3 regions of the Peribacillus frigoritolerans genome follow, and region 1 is predicted to be linked to each of the others. Evidence: riboswitches for the same ligand, from Rfam matches in the RefSeq annotation. Region 1 holds a riboswitch; each other region holds the start of a gene.
What was found. Region 1 has a riboswitch for lysine ahead of ABOA58_RS19570 (aspartate kinase). Riboswitches for the same ligand answer to the same signal wherever they lie in the genome.
Positions count from the first base shown of each region.

Region 2: it holds a riboswitch for lysine, as region 1 does, so the genes downstream of both, dapA (4-hydroxy-tetrahydrodipicolinate synthase) here and ABOA58_RS19570 (aspartate kinase) in region 1, are expected to answer to the same signal.
Region 3: it holds a riboswitch for lysine, as region 1 does, so the genes downstream of both, ABOA58_RS25450 (amino acid permease) here and ABOA58_RS19570 (aspartate kinase) in region 1, are expected to answer to the same signal.

Region 1 is NZ_CP158190.1:3,991,871-3,997,642, reverse strand. Features, by position in the region: gene ABOA58_RS19585 (electron transfer flavoprotein subunit alpha/FixB family protein) at 1-132, shown strand, start outside; gene trxA (thioredoxin) at 340-654, shown strand; gene uvrC (excinuclease ABC subunit UvrC) at 758-2,530, shown strand; lysine riboswitch at 2,592-2,768, shown strand; gene ABOA58_RS19570 (aspartate kinase) at 2,859-4,091, shown strand; gene ABOA58_RS19565 (YslB family protein) at 4,155-4,625, opposite strand; gene ABOA58_RS19560 (succinate dehydrogenase cytochrome b558 subunit) at 5,010-5,618, shown strand; gene sdhA (succinate dehydrogenase flavoprotein subunit) at 5,689-5,772, shown strand, end outside.
Region 2 is NZ_CP158190.1:3,009,842-3,015,613, forward strand. Features, by position in the region: gene ABOA58_RS14735 (metallophosphoesterase) at 1-576, opposite strand, end outside; gene ABOA58_RS14740 (DUF2690 domain-containing protein) at 982-1,437, shown strand; gene ABOA58_RS14745 (hypothetical protein) at 1,587-1,718, opposite strand; lysine riboswitch at 1,992-2,170, shown strand; gene dapA (4-hydroxy-tetrahydrodipicolinate synthase) at 2,306-3,202, shown strand; gene ABOA58_RS14755 (Lrp/AsnC family transcriptional regulator) at 3,612-4,082, opposite strand; gene ABOA58_RS14760 (DMT family transporter) at 4,336-5,250, shown strand; partial or broken gene ABOA58_RS14765 (DNA alkylation repair protein) at 5,387-5,669, opposite strand.
Region 3 is NZ_CP158190.1:5,130,924-5,136,695, reverse strand. Features, by position in the region: gene ABOA58_RS25455 (glycoside hydrolase family 13 protein) at 1-813, shown strand, start outside; gene ABOA58_RS25450 (amino acid permease) at 862-2,313, opposite strand; lysine riboswitch at 2,410-2,594, opposite strand; gene ABOA58_RS25445 (LacI family DNA-binding transcriptional regulator) at 2,836-3,798, opposite strand; gene ABOA58_RS25440 (metal ABC transporter solute-binding protein, Zn/Mn family) at 4,430-5,353, shown strand; gene ABOA58_RS25435 (metal ABC transporter ATP-binding protein) at 5,366-5,772, shown strand, end outside.

The DNA of each region.
Region 1 (5,772 bases):
GTTATCGTTGCCATCAATAAAGACCCGGAAGCTAACATATTCAATGTGGCTGATTATGGAATTGTCGGAGATCTTTTCGAGGTCGTTCCATTACTTACGGAAGAATTCAAAAAACTTAAAGTTAACGCGTAATAGAAATAATACTGATGAGGGGCAAGACATTCGGCATAAGCCGATACATGTCTTGCCCCTTTATTTACGCTAATGGGGAGGGGGTTTGGCCTGCATAATTACTCTTTTTTTGGACATCCTACCACTGAAGCAAAATATTAGCATCGATTTGAGCAACAGTGGTATACTGTTTTTAGTTATTTGAGTAAATTTGAGGAGGAAATATATATGGCTATTGTAAATGCAACTGACCAGACTTTCACAACAGATACTAGCGAAGGTGTCGTTCTTGTAGATTTTTGGGCTCCATGGTGCGGACCTTGTAAAATGATCGCTCCTGTTCTTCAAGAGCTTGATACTGAAATTGGCGATACAGCAAAAATCGTAAAAGTGGATGTAGATGAAAACCAAGAAACAGCTGGAAAATTCGGTGTGATGAGCATCCCGACATTAATCGTGCTTAAAGACGGTGAAGTGGTCGATAAGGTTGTTGGTTTCCAACCTAAAGAAGCACTTGCTGAACTTATTGCAAAACACGCGTAATAGTAAGATAGCTAAAAAAAGCTTCAAGTCTGCGGACTTGAAGCTTTTTTCGCTATCTTGATATATAATGATTGTAAAAAAGGGAGAACAGGAGGCTGAATGCATGAATCAACAAATAAAGAATAAACTTGCCCTTCTTCCCGATCAACCTGGTTGTTATTTAATGAAAGATCGTCAGGGAACGATCATCTATGTAGGCAAAGCGAAAGTGTTGAAAAATCGTGTCCGTTCTTATTTTACGGGATCTCATGATGGGAAAACATTTCGACTCGTGAATGAGATTGAGGATTTCGAATACATCGTCACCTCTTCCAACATCGAGGCTCTTATTTTAGAGTTGAACTTAATCAAAAAACATGACCCAAAATATAATGTCATGCTAAAGGATGATAAGACGTATCCTTTCATCAAGCTGACTGCGGAACGCCACCCGCGTCTAATCATTACGCGAAAAGTCAAAAAAGACAAAGGGAAATATTTCGGCCCTTATCCGAATGCATTTGCAGCTAACGAAACGAAAAAATTGCTCGACCGCATCTATCCCCTAAGAAAATGTAATACGTTACCGGATCGCGTTTGTCTCTACTATCACCTTGGCCAGTGCCTGGCCCCATGTGTATATGATGTAGAGGAACAGGAATATAAAAAAATGGTCGATGATATCAACCGGTTCTTGAACGGCGGGCATACTGAAATAAAAAAAGAACTGACTGAAAAAATGCTGGAGGCATCGGAAGAGCTCGATTTCGAGAGGGCCAAGGAGTTCCGTGACAAGATTGCCCACATCGATATTACGATGGAGAAGCAGAAAATGATGACGACCGATTTCATCGACAGGGATGTATTTGGCTTTGCCTATGATAAAGGCTGGATGTGCGTTCAGGTATTTTTTGTCAGGCAGGGTAAATTGATAGAAAGGGATGTTTCGCTTTTTCCGGTCTACGATGAACCCGAACAGGAACTTCTTACATTCCTCGGTCAGTTTTACGAGATTACGAACCACTTTAAACCAAAGGAAATCTTGCTGCCTGAATCAGTGGATGCCGAAATGGCCGAAGGGCTGCTTGGTGTCAAAACGATTCACCCGAAACGGGGAGCGAAAAAAGACATGCTTAAATTGGCGAATAAGAATGCCTCCATCGCGCTTCAGGAAAAATTCTCTTTGATAGAAAGGGATGAAGAAAGAACGATCAATGCGGTGGAAAACCTCGGGAAGCAACTGGGTATCTACACACCGCATCGAATTGAAGCTTTCGATAACTCCAACATCCAGGGAAGTGACCCAGTTTCCGCTTTAGTCGTGTTCATTGATGGAAAGCCGGAAAAAAGGGAGTACCGCAAATATAAGATCAAGACGGTCCAAGGGCCTGATGATTATGAATCGATGCGTGAAGTGGTCAGAAGAAGATATTCACGAGTATTGAAAGAAGGGCTGCCGCTTCCGGACTTGATCATCATTGATGGCGGAAAGGGACATGTCGAAGCCGTTCGGGATATTCTGGAAAATGAATTGGGCCTTGATATTCCACTTTCAGGCCTCATTAAGGATGAAAAGCATAGGACCTCGCAATTGATGATCGGAAATCCGCTTGAAATCGTACCTCTTGATTCCCGGAGCCAGGAATTTTACCTATTGCAAAGAATTCAGGATGAAGTGCATCGGTTCGCGATTACGTTTCATCGCCAGCTACGCGGGAAAAATGCAGTTCACTCCCAGCTTGATGATATTCCAGGAGTCGGGGAAAAGCGAAGGAAGCAATTATTAAGGCATTTTGGATCATTGAAGAAAATCAAAGAGGCGACGGCCGAGGAAATCATGGAAGCTGGCATGCCAAAAGGGGTAGCCGAGGGAATCGTTAGAAAATTACAAGAATAATCTTGCTACCGATAAATCTCTATGCTATGATTAAAAAGAATTTTTAACTAGACAACTTAAAAGTGCTGATAGAGGTGCGGAATTCAAGAGTAAAAACCTGGAGAAGTATGAGCTTCCATGAAAGGTTTTGAAAGGGGATGACGCCGAAGGAATACAAGACTCATACCTTGTTTTCCTGGTCCGACATTTAATAAATGGCGGATTGTCAGGGTTTATACCCTGGAGAGCTATCTCACTGTGTTTACAGTATTTAGATATGTGATCACAGCAATGAGATATTTCTCATTGCTTTTTTTATTGCCTAAAAAGGTAGAGAGGGTGCATGAGGATGGCATTAATCGTTCAAAAATTTGGCGGAACATCCGTCGGAAGCGTAGAAAAAATCAAAAATGTTGCCGATCGGGTAATCGAGGAAGCGCAGAATGGAAATGAGGTAGTCGTCGTTGTTTCAGCCATGGGGAAAACCACGGATCAATTGGTGTCCATGGCCCGGGATATTTCCGGAACCCCGAGCAAGAGGGAAATGGATATGCTTTTGACTACGGGGGAACAGGTAACGATTTCCCTGTTAACGATGGCATTGATTGAAAAAGGACATGAAGCCATTTCGTATACTGGCTGGCAGGCTGGCATGCAAACGGAATCCGTTCATGGGAATGCCCGGATTTTAAACATCGATGCCACGAGGATCCAAGCTAAGCTACAGGAGAAGAAAATAGTGGTCGTGGCCGGTTTCCAGGGTAACGATGCAAATGGGGAAATCACTACCTTAGGGCGAGGCGGTTCCGATACGACGGCGGTTGCCATCGCTGCAGCGCTGAATGCGGATAGATGCGATATTTATACGGATGTAACGGGCGTTTTCACAACGGACCCTCGCTACATAAAAGGCGCACGAAAACTCCAATCCATTTCTTATGATGAAATGCTGGAACTTGCCAACCTGGGGGCGGGCGTCCTTCATCCGAGGGCTGTCGAATATGCAAAAAATTATCAAATTCCGCTTGAAGTCCGTTCAAGCATGGAGAGAGAATCAGGAACGATCATTGAGGAGGAAGCAACTATGGAAGAAAACTTAATTGTACGCGGGATTGCTTTTGAAGACAGTATTACGAGGGTCACAATATATGGTTTGCCCCAATCACTTGGTGCATTATCCACAATCTTCACAACACTTGCGAAAAACCGGATCAATGTGGACATCATCATTCAAAGCATGACTGCCGAGGATACGACCAATCTATCTTTTTCCACAAAAAGTGAAGATACGGAAGCGGCCTTGATCGTGCTGGAAAATAATAAAGAACAATTGGGATTCGACCGAGTCGAAACGGAGAGCGGATTGGCCAAAGTGTCCATCGTCGGTTCTGGTATGGTATCCAATCCGGGAGTGGCTGCCGAGATGTTTGAAGTGATGGCCAATACAGGCATCCAGGTGAAAATGGTCAGCACATCGGAAATTAAAGTTTCGACTGTCGTCAATGAAAAGGAAATGGTGAAGGCGGTTGAATCTCTTCATGAAGCATTTAAACTAGGTCAACATGCAAATGTGCTAGCTTAAGTGTCAGGAGTCCAATAAAAAACAGACTTCCGGTAAAAAGGGTAAGTCTGTTTTAAGGGCTCATTAGATTGGATCTCTGGGATCCCATTGGATGGTGAATATCACTTTTTTTGCGCGGCGTTTGATTTCTTCCGTTGATTCGCTGAGGAATTTTTTTTGCAGTGTAAACTGCTCGGCAAGGAAACCGGCTTCAAGTTGGAAGTGACAATCAGGGTGTAAATCCAGGCGGCGGCTGATTATTTCACCCGTCAGGGATAACTCCATCTCGTGTTTCGTATACTTCAAGATTTCCAGATTGCCCCATCCAGCGCTTTGGAAAAATTCAATCACTTCCTGATCGCCATTCAATGGGAATTTTCTTGCTAATTGTTTACCTGCCCAATAGAGGATTTGATTAGAGTCTTTTCCGAGAATATCGTTCAATAGAACTTCTCTGATTAATTCGTATCCGAAAGCTGGAACCAGGAATTCTTCAGTTTGAATTTCTTCAGTTTGAATCTCTTCTTCTATCGCAGCAGCAATATTTTTTTTCATAATTTATCGCCTCTTTCTGTAAATCTATTATAAACGTATTTCTTTTGCAAATTATACTGTTTTTTATTTATTTAAATAACAATTGGAAAAAAATGAGAAATTATACCGAGATATTAATAGTTAAATTAGAAATTTATTCAAAATATCATCTTGACATGCAAAAAATATCCAATTTAATCCAATAAAATCTATTCTGAAAAAGAGATTTCTTGTATCCGTTTTCTTGACGCACATAGAAGTCAGGAGTAAAATGGACATGTCACATAATTGTAAAGGAAGTATAGAGGAGTTTTTTTGACTCTATACTGTATTTTCACGCGGAGATAAAAGGTAGCCACCAGTTTATCTTTGCATGATTTTTCACAAATTAAGGGGGGGCACTTAGTGGCAAAAAATCGTGAGTTTGGGAATCGCAGGCTTCATTCACTTCTAGGAGTAATTCCAATTGGTCTATTCCTAATTTTTCATTTATCGGTAAACTTTATGGCAACAAAAGGAGAAGAAACTTTTAATGGGGCAGTTCATTTAATTGAGTATACGCCCGTGAAGATTCTGGTAGAATGGGTCGTCATCTATCTACCGCTCATTTTCCATGCTGTGTACGGAATTTATATTGCCTTTACAGCAAAAAACAATTTAGGCAGATTTAGTTTCTTCCGTAACTGGATGTTCATGCTACAACGTCTAACTGGAATCATAACGTTGATTTTCCTTGTTTGGCATATATGGGCAACTAGAATTCAAGCAGCTATGGGTGCTGAAGTTAACTTTGACATGATGGCTGAAATTTTCTCTAGTCCATTTATGATTGTGTTCTATATTGTTGGTATTATCTCGGCAATCTTCCACTTTGCTAATGGATTATGGTCATTTGCAGTGAGCTGGGGTCTTACAGTTTCACCAAGATCGCAAAGAATCATGACTTACTTTACATTGATCGTTTTCGTTCTTCTTTCTTATATCGGAATCAGCGCAATTTTCGCTTTCGTATAAGAAGATAGAGTTCATTTATAAGAATTAGGAAAAACATAGCTTGGCTAATGGAAATAAGGGAGTGACAGAATTGGGTAAAGGTAAAATAGTTATCGTTGGTGGAGGTCTAGCTGGATTAATGGCTACGATCAAAGCAGCAGAGCTGGGACAACAG
Region 2 (5,772 bases), 980 kb from region 1:
GATTGGTTGGTCCGGATTTTCTTTTTCTGCTGCAGCTAATTTTTCACCTAGCCAGTTAATTTGATTAACAGAATATAAACCATGCGTATTACCATTTTCCGGACTTAACGTAATAAAATCATATCCATTTACTTTTTTATGATAGTAAAGAGAATCCATTCCTGTTTTCTCGAGAAAACGATCTTGTGCCTTTTCAACGGAAAGTCCATTCCAATAATCATGGTTCCCCATTGTAAACATGGATTGGACATCACCTTGTTTCTTCTCATTATAAATGGAGAAGAACTTATCGTATTCAGAAGCGTATCCATAGTCCGTTAAATCCCCAACGACAACAAAAGCATCCTGTCTAGGCGCAGCTTTATTTAATTGATCCATGGCTGTTCTGAACTTGTTCATATCAGCTGTTGATCCATCATCAATATGTACATCACTGATTACTGGAAAAACGAGCTCTGGTTTACGTTTATTATCTGAATTTGAAGATTCCGAGAATGCTTGTACACTTGATAAAGATGTTGTTAATCCTACCGTTACAACTGTCAGCATCGCTGCAAATTTATATTTCCCTTTCAAAATCAATACCTCCTATTTATCGTTTAGCTAATTATGTATTTTTTTAACAGATCGACAAATATCCTCCTTGTTTATAAATTTTTATGGTGTTTACCAATTAAAATAGTAACTTTACATTATTAATAAAATATAAGACCAATGTAATTTATATATTAATAAATCCAAAAAAACTATGGCCAGTATTCGTTCCATTCACTTTTGTCTCGTTTTTGGTATTGATTTTCCTTTTCTTAATGGGAATGGGGTACTATCCCTTAACTACGTAGATACCCGTAAAATGGTAATATTTATACAGATGGTAAATGATTCCATAGTACATAGAAATACCAATTTTCATATGGTAAAGTCTAGAAGAAGGAAAGGAGAGAGGTTATTATAAAAAAATTATTAAATATTGTGATGGTAATGACTCTTGTCTTTGGAGTGTTTTTTGCGATTGCACCGATCAATAAAGCATTTGCCTTGTCCTACGATAATACAAACCCTTATTCGACAGGTTGTGCTTCTAAAAGCCCAATCACCTATGAAACAGAATATATCTATAAAAACGGTGTGAAAATTGGATATGTGCAACTAAAAGGAAGTGCGTATTGTCATACGGCGTGGGGTTACTTAAAGTTTTATTCATCTGCTCCTTACGATTATTATGCAAATGTTTGGGTTGACAGTTTTAATGGCACGACTAAGAGAGCATTTACAAGTTGTGCTAGTTCCGGTGGAAACGGATGGATAATGAAAGGGCAGACATCATGTTATACTGCACAATTATGGAATTTAGATCCGTATAATGCTTTGGCCAAAGCAGGTATTTATTCTTCAAGCGGGGCTCTCATTATTTCTGCGAACACCGGTCGTTATTAATGAGATACTAATGAAAACTTCCTGTTAACGACGGTTGAATTGCATTTTTGCCATCTTTCCCATTTTGCCTACTATGCACAATCCATTTCGCAGTTCAATGCGTGATCAATTTTCTTTGTTAACACCCCCACGAATCTTAATGGCTTTTTTCATTTCATCTCATGGATTTGGAACGAGATACGTATGCTGTTTATATGTATCTCGTTCCAATCCTGAATCAATGGTATCCTACTGACAATTGAAGCGATCGTTTTCTTGCTTCCTACGTCACGGATTTTCATATCTTGCTGTCCTCCCCCACCTTGATACCTTCTATAAGATATATCTATTGTCAAAACTGACTATAAAAGGTTGAAATCTTTCACACAGTTTGTTTTATAAATCTATAAATGTTGAGATTACATAATACTAAAAAAGAATCCAGCCCTATACCGTATCCATTTCCATTGATAATCCATGTATTCTAAAAATTATTTCTAAATTGGCCTTGCAATAGAAAGGATTCCTTGTTATATTACAGTCAATTAAATATTTTCTTACTTCATACTTTTTGAAGTGAGGATAGAGGAGCAAAGACCATTAGTACACATTTTGAGGAGAATGAGATCCTATGACTATTGTGGAAAGGGGAATTTGCCGAAGCGGAAAGAATCTCATGTTCTTGAAGCTGGTTCTGCTATTGAATAAATACAGGACTGTCATATAGGAAACTATATGGAGGGCTATCTTATGCGCGGAAACATTTTTTGGTAAATATTGTTTCTACTGCAGCAGCGAATCCTCGTTGTTGCTTTTTTGCGTTTACTCCTGAATGGCCCTAACCACCTCTGAATATTTTTTAAAAAATTATACAAAAGGGTGTGAAGTTATGAATTTTGGCCAAGTTTTAACCGCAATGGTTACCCCGTTTAATCATAATGATGAGGTTGATTTTAATGCTACGAGAACTTTAGTGAATTATTTAATTGCTAATGGTTCTGATGGATTAGTAATAGCTGGTACAACTGGAGAGTCCCCTACATTAACTCAAGAAGAGAAAGTAGAATTATTCAAATTTGTTGTAGAAGTTGTTGATGGAAGAGTTCCAGTCATAGCTGGAACTGGCTCAAATAATACGAAAGCTTCTATCAGCTTGACAAAGCATGCAGAGGAAGCAGGAGTCGACGGAATCATGCTCGTTACCCCATACTATAACAAGCCGTCTCAAGAAGGATTATTTCAGCACTTTAGCGCTATTGCCCAATCAACATCTTTACCGGTAATGCTTTATAATATTCCAGGACGAAGTGTTGTAAACATGTCAGTAGAGACGATTGTTAACCTCTCGAAAATCAACAATATCGTGGCAGTAAAAGAGGCTAGTGGTGACTTAGATGCCATGGCACAAATCATTAGCAAAACAACTAGTGATTTTACATTGTACAGCGGCGATGATGGGTTAACATTACCGGTTTTAGCCATCGGTGGAACAGGTATTATTTCGGTTTCTTCACACATAATTGGTAATGAAATGCAAGAAATGATCAATAGCTTTAAAAATGGTGATGTCCAAGGTGCTGCTTCTACGCATCGTAAACTTCTTCCAATCATGAAAGCATTATTTGCTGCACCAAGCCCGGCACCAGTAAAATCAGCATTAAATATGCGGGGGTTAAATGTTGGAGGTGTCCGCTTACCGATGGTCCCTTTAAACGATGAAGAAAAAAGAGCACTGCAAATAGCTTTACAACCTAGTAATGAAGAAGCTGTTTTGTTAAATAAATAAATAAAGATAATGATTCTTTCAGCTATACTTTAATACCGATTTTCTAATTAAAGACCATAATAAACGGGATAAAATTTTAAAAAGCAGTGCAACTCATAAAGAGTGCACTGCTTTTTAATCGATGCAAGGCTCATTGCTTAAACTAGTTGAGCAGAATGGATTTATATTTACTAATATAAATTGATAATGAATAAATAGCCTATGTTTCTCTTTAGAAAGGCTATTTTTTTCTCCAAACCCTTTTATTTCATGGCCTGATGTTGCTGTTCTTCATTTTGATCCTTGCTGCAGACTTTATGTTTCCAAATTTAAGGACTTCATTTTTTTATTCTTTCTTCTACTTCTCTCTTTCTCTTGTTCTATCAAAAACGTTCGATAATGTGTACTTTTACGAACGGGACTTTTCTTCCTATATGGGTAAAACTGTTGAATATTTAATTTCTCTGAGAGCTAGGCTAGTTTGAATTTTTGTTATACCTAGTTTATTTAACTTTCTAATAAATATTTCTAATTCCTTCCGATCTTTGTTAGCCACTTTTAGAAGATAATCATACTCACCTGTTAAACAATGACACTCTAATACTTCCGACATAGAAGCTAACGCCTTTTCCAAAACTTCCAGTTCTTCAGCTTGATGTATATTCGTACTAATAAAAATGAAACATAATAAATCAAAACCTAGCTTCTCCTGGTTTAAAATTGCTACTTGTGCATTAATAAACCCTTCATTTTCCAAACGTTTTATCCTTGAATGTATAGCTGGTGGAGATAATTTGACACGCTTTGCAAGCTCAGTATTGCTTAACTGTGCATCCTTTTGCAGTAAATCTAAAATTTGAATATCAACATTATCTAGAACCTTGCTTACGATAGATTCCACTTATAGTCACTCCTTTTACAAATGTTCCAAAAACGGTATCATCTAAAAGCCAAAACTTAATTTAATTCTGTATATCAGCAATATTTTTTAATATTATTTTAAGTTTCTTCTATTATACAAAATAACATATTAACTAACGAACTAAAATGTTAAAATTATTAGTAATTAATTATGAAAATTGAAATGTCATTGTGCACAATGGCTTCGATCTTTTTTCACTTAAACTGTGAAAGATGAAAAGGAGCAAAAAGATATGAAATATTATTATTTTTCGTTATTACTTTTAACAAGTTTATTATGGGGTGGAAACTTTGTCGTAGGTAAATCGCTTGTCGGTCATGCTTCTCCGATGACGTTGACAAGTTTAAGGTGGATCATTGCTATTAGTTGTCTTTGGCCAATTGTATGGTGGAAAGAAAAAAAGATATTTCCTCCTCGAAGTGCAATCCTTCCTTTATTTTTGATGGGAATTACAGGTGTGGTTCTATTTAACCTATTACAATTTGTAGCATTGGAGAAAACATCCGCGACTAATGTTGGATTAATATCAACATTAAACATGATTTCAATTGCTGTTTTTTCATTTTTCTTTTTAAAAGAAAGAATTAATATTCTACAAATGTTTTCTATGTTATTTTCGCTTATTGGCGTAATACTTGTACTTTCAAAAGGAAATATTGATCTTTTCCTTTCATTACGATTTAATACAGGTGATTTATATATGATGGCTGCTGTATGCGTTTGGGGAATATATTCCGTTTGTAGCAAATGGGCAATGATAACAACAACACCCATGATGTCTACATTATATTCTGGTATATTTGGACTTATAGTTCTTCTTCCGTTTAATTTTTCTAATTTTACAGTTTCTAATATAAATACTTCTTTCATACAATCTATTTTATATACAGGCGTTATCTCAACTGTAGCATGTATGGTACTTTGGAACATTGGTGTACAAAAATTAGGTACAACAACATCAGGTATTTTCTTGAATTTCAATCCTATTTTTACTGCAATTTTAGCCTTCCTATTATTAGGTGAAAAAATGACGTGGGTACAAGGAATTGGTAGTGGTATCGTGATTATAGGTTGTTATTTGTTCTCTTATTTTAAAGCGAAGGTGATTTTCAAAAAGAATTCTAGACAATCGCAGATTCAAGGATGATTTTTTTAAAAGTCTAAAAACGTAATATCTCTCGTGATTAATTTTCTATATATACAAACAAGCCTGATCCAAGGTGGATACAGGCTCATTTGTTCAAAAACTTTCCCGATAAGGAATTAATAAAAAAGTGCTTATTTTAACATCTTACATGCTTGCGTTTAAATCCAATCCTTCCTGTATCGACTTCTTTTTGAATACTTTCGTAAGCATTTAGAAAACTGCTTTTTTTCTTGTCCAATTTGACTATTCCTATTGCCTTTGCGGTCTCGACTGCCTTTTCATGGAGCGGCAAATATAAAATCCCCATTCATAGCGGATTTCGTTCGTTCTGGCGAATCGTGAATTTTATTTTTCACAAGGTCAAGCATATTGGAAATTTTGCTTTCTGAAAATTCATCGTCTAGTCGATTCCCTAAAAGCACCGTCTAGCTGAAGAGCTTTATTCCTCGGGGACCTACGATGCTATGTCCTATGAAGGCATTATTCGGATTATGATCGTTGGATGGATGCTGCGTATTTTTA
Region 3 (5,772 bases), 1.1 Mb from region 1:
GGACCAGAAGGGAAATGGAGTAACGATAAATGGAAGCTTACCGATTTAAAGCGAATTCTTTCCAAGTGGCAGACTGGTTTGGAGGGGGATGGCTGGAACAGTTTATACTGGAACAACCATGATCAGCCCCGGGTTGTCTCAAGGTTTGGTCATGATGGGAAGTATCGTATTGAAAGCGCTAAGATGCTTGCCGCTTGTCTTCAGATGCTTCAAGGTACACCTTATATATATCAAGGGGAAGAACTGGGCATGACCAATGTTGCATTTGAAAGCATCGATGAATACCGGGATATCGAAACATTGAATTCATATGACGAACTCGTCAATTCTCATGGCTGGTCGAAAGAGCGGATGATGTCAGCCGTCCATGCCCGCAGCCGGGATAATGCGAGAACACCGATTCAGTGGAATGACTCCCGTAACGCAGGGTTCACGCAAGGGACTCCTTGGATTAAGGTTAATCCCAATTTTCCCGAGATTAATGCAGAAAAGGCCTACAATGATCACAATTCCATTTTTCATTTTTATAAAAAGCTTATCCAAATACGCAAGGAACAAGATATCGTCGTTTATGGCCGTTTTGAACTGCTGTTGCCGGATGATGAACGAATATTTGCCTACACGAGATCGTTGGAAGAAGAAAAGCTGTTGGTACTATGCAACTTTAAAGAAGAGCAGGCTCCCTATACTTTGCCTGAAGAGCTGCAAGCATATTCTGCCACAAAGCTGATCGGCAATTATGATCAGGAGGAAGAAGGGATCTCGAGCAAACCCCTGCAACCATATGAATGCCGTGTTTATCATTTGAAATGAAAAAAGGACCTGTTCTTCTCCGATTAGGAAGAACAGGTCCTTTGCGTATTATTTTGATTTAAGGTCACATTCCTCTAGGGGAATGATTTTCGTTTTATGCTTAATTTTATAGCCGAACCATAGGACGAAAAATAGAATCAAGCCAATGTAGGAAACAAACATTGAATTCCAGTCAATCCCATCGCTGCTGAAAGCTTGATAGCCTTGTCCGATGATAATAATAATACAAAGGACAAGTGCGAATATAGGTCCGAATGGGAAGCCTTTTGCCCGGAATGGTAAAGCATTCATATCAAGGCCTTGAGCTGCGTAGGCTTTGCGGAACCGATAATGGGCAATCGCAATCCCTACCCAGGTGACGAATCCCGCCATTCCTGAAGCATTCAATAACCAGATATAAACGACGCCATCACCGAAAAACGAAGCTAGGAATGCAACGCAGCCAACTAAAGAAGTCAGGATAAGTGCATTCACGGGTACTCCTCTTTTATCTAACTTGCCTAGGAATTTCGGTGCTTTCCCATCACGTGCCAAGTCCCATAGCATACGGGTTGAAGCGTACATGCCAGAGTTACCTGCAGAGAGTACGGATGATAAAATGATCGCGTTCATGATGGATGCAGCAAATGCAAGGCCGGCACGTTCAAATACAAGCGTGAATGGACTTACGGCAACATCTTGACTCAATAAACGTGAATCCGTAAACGGAATGATCATTCCAATAACGAAAATTGCAAGGATATAGAACAAGAGGATGCGCCAGAAAACGGATCTGATCGCTTTAGGGATATTTTTTTCTGGATCCTCACTTTCACCAGCAGTCACTCCAAGCAATTCCGTTCCTTGGAATGAAAAGCCGGCAGCCATGAATACGCCTAGAATCGTGAAGAACCCTCCGTTAAAGGGACCTTCGCCCATTGTGAAATTGGAAAAACCAATTGGGTCATTCCCACCCATGATTCCGAGAATGATCAGAACACCCGTAATCAAGAAAATGACGACTGTCACGACTTTGATCATGGCGAACCAGAATTCTGTTTCCCCGAAACCTTTAACTGACATGTAATTGATAAGAAACATAGTGATTAACGCAATGGCACTCCAGATAAATGAAGGGCTATCCGGGAACCAGAACTTCATAATTAAGACAACGGCTGCCAATTCGGCGGCAATGGTGATTGCCCAGTTATACCAGTAGTTCCAACCAATCGCAAAACCGAAAGACGGATCGACGAATTTGGATGCATAGACACGGAACGAACCGGCCACTGGCATGAACGCTGCCATTTCTGCAAGACTTGTCATTAAGTAATAAACCATGATGCCGATGACCGCGTATGCCACCAAGGCACCGCCGGGTCCGGCTGAATGAATGGCCCCGCCACTAGCTAAAAATAAACCTGTTCCAATCGTTCCACCTAATGAAATCATCATTAAATGACGCGCTTTCAGGCTCCTTTTCAGTTCAGTAGGGCTTGATGGTGATTGTGAATTTGACAATTGATGTTACACTCCTTTTTATTGGAAGGGAACGAAAAATAAAAAAACAGCAGTCGAAAAAGATCGACGGCTGTTTATAATAAACCCGTTTATCCTTCCGAAGATAGCTCCCCACGCTTTTTGAAAAAACGTGACAGTGGTGTTCCTGTTCGGTAACACCGCCAGCAAGAATATACATGGAATATACCCTAACTTCGGCAACTTATCCTTTCAAACGGAGTCTTTAATCTTCCAGAATCTCGTCCGCTTTACTTTTATAAGCTGCAGCCTCTAACTCATCGGTAAATGAGGAAGTATTCAATTTTCTAATATCGTTGAGCCAGCTTGTAAGTGACGTCGGACGATTGTACTCATGAAATTCATGCAATCGTTAATAGATTGCTAGTAATTGAGTAAACTTTACTATATCAAAATTATAAAATAACTTTTGGGATATCGCAATGATTATTTTATGTGGTTATTTTTTCCTAGTAAATGAAAGATGGCAGTAAGGAAGAATTCAAATATAAAACATCCTGATAACTAAACGGTACTCCTTTTTATAAGGGCGTAGTCCAGTTTTACATGTTTGACCACTTCAGGATTCTCAAATAGATCCACTGCCATTTTACCAATCCATTCCAGCGGTAAGGAAATGGTCGTGATGTCGAGCATTTCACTCAGGCTATCATTATTGAAGCCGAGAATGGCCACATCTTCCGGTACCCTTATACCCGATTTCTTAGCGGTAAGAATGAAGCCTGCCGCCGTGTCATCATTCGTGATGATGAGAGCTTCAGGTTTGTCCATCATTGAATTCCAATCCTTAAACAATTGTTCACCGTCTTTGATGTGATAACTGCCTTCAAACAGCCATTCTTTATTGTTTATCAGTTTATGTTTTCTCATGATATCGTTAAAGGCCTTTGTACGATGGGAACTATTTCTGCTCTTTTTACGGCCGAGGCTGTATCCGATTTTCTTATATCCTTTAGCAATCACGTACTCAAGGGCACAGGAGAAAGCTGCATAATGATCAATGCTGATGGATGAGAATTCAGCCTGGGCTGTATCTTCACATAAAATAATCGGTCCGTATTTTTGATAATCCAAGAGGATTTTCATTTCCGAAATCCTTGAACAAACGATAATGCCATCGAGCTGCTTCATTTGCAGCATATTAAAAGCCTGGATCTCTTTCTCCCTGTCATAATTTGTTTGAAAGATGACGATATGACAGCCAATTGCATTTGCCTGTTTAGTAATTCCGTTAACGATTGCCCCGTAATATGGGTGATTGTTGAAGGGAATGATGACGCCGATAAGATTGGTTTTGCCTTTTGAAAGATGAATGGCGTTGATGTTTCTCGTATAATTCAAACGATCGATCGCTTCTAAGACGCTCTTTCTTTTATCGGGGCTTACATATGGATGATCATTCAATACACGAGACACTGTTGAGACAGATACACCAGCACATTGAGCTATTTCTTTAATATTTGTCATGGTATCACCGTTTTTTCTTTTTTTATATTGTACAGTATGAAACCCATTTCAGGGCAAGGGAACAGTGTGGGACTGCTGAAGATTTATTCTAATAAGGTCTTGTTATGGTATTGGTTTCATCCTTTAAGATTGGTTTAAGTCTTAGAGGAGGAGGAAATCATGATGTTCCAAACTTTAATCACCCTGTTTGTGCTTTGCGGAATTGAATTGGGATTTGCGTACTTGGCAATTTCCTTGAAACAGGAAAAATGAGTGGAAATGCCCGTCAATAATTCCGCGGCATTACGCGTGGAAACCGCGTTTACTCATGAATTTCACGTCGTCCAGAAATAGCTCCCTTAGTTTATGTTCACCATTAAAACTCCACAATATAAATATAACTTCATCGTACGGAATGACTGACTGTCAGGAAGCTGCCTAGTAGCTTCCTGACAGTTTTTGCTGTGTGTAAAAGTCATTCACCTTTTTGAATTGTTTAAAAATAGTTGCACTTTTTTTGTATATTTGTGTATAGTATAAAATAAGTTGTGTAGAGGAAACTTTTTAGCATTTGCGACAATGTAAAAAAATTTACACTTAGTTTTGCGCATGGCAAACTATTTTAGAAAGATGAAAAAGGGAGGGAATATGGATGGGTTTTCTAAAATCTATTGGGGGCGTGCTTGCTGCATTGCTGATTTTAACGGGGTGCGGCAATGATACGGCCGATAGGGATAAAGGCAATGGCAAGCTGAATGTCGTTACAACAACGGGAATGATTGGGGATTTGGTTGAGAATATCGGCGGTAAACATGTCGAGGTCACCAGTTTAATGGGACCGGGAGTCGACCCCCATCTATATAAAGCGACACAGGGTGATGTTAAGACACTGGATTCGGCTGATATGATTTTTTATAATGGATTGCATCTTGAAGGGAAAATGACGGATATATTTGAAATGATGAGCAAGGATAAACCGACGATTGCGGTAACGGAGGACTTCAAGGAGAACCAGCTACGGAAAGTGAGTGCAACGGAACATGATCCCCACGTATGGTTTGATGTAAAGCTTTGGATCGTTGCGGCGGAGGCAGTGAAGAAAGAATTGATTGCCAATGATCAGGAGCATGAAGCAGAGTATCGTGAAAATTATGAGGAGTACATTCTGCAATTGGAGGAACTTGATAAATATGTTCAAGAGGAAATTAATAAAGTACCGGAAGATCAACGGGTACTCGTTACAGCACATGATGCTTTTGGATACTACGGGCAGTCATATGGCCTGGACGTAAGAGGGCTCCAAGGAATCAATACATTATCGGAATATGGATCAAAAGATGTGACGGATATGCGGAATTATCTAGTGGAGAACAAAATAAAAGCGATTTTCATAGAGTCAAGTGTACCAAGGAAGGCTATCGAGGCTGTCATTCAAGGAGCAGGTAAGCAGGGTCACAAGGTGGAAATCGGCGGGGAATTGTTCTCGGATGCAATGGGTGAAAAAGGGACGGAAGAAGGAACGTATATCGGAATGGTCCGTCATAATACCGACACCATCGTCCGTGCTTTGAAATAAGGGGGAGAAACTATGAATCAAGCAGCTTTGAAGGTCGAGAATTTAACGATTGCTTATCATAAGAAGCCGGTTGTCGAAGATGTCTCATTTGAGGTGCCGGAAGGAAATTTAATTGGTATCATTGGCCCCAATGGAGCAGGGAAGTCCACTTTGATAAAGGGAATACTCGAATTGATCCCAAAAATATCAGGACAAATCACAATAAAGGGTTCTAATTATAAATCGATGAGGAAGAGTATCGGGTATGTACCACAGCGGGAGTCAGTGGATTGGGATTTTCCGACCAACGCACTCGATGTCGTGATGATGGGCAGATATGGTCATCTCGGATGGCTGAAGCGGCCAGGTAAGTCCGAAAGACAGAAGGGGATGGAGTGCCTGGAAAAGGTGGGGATGGCTGAATATGCTAACCGCCAGAT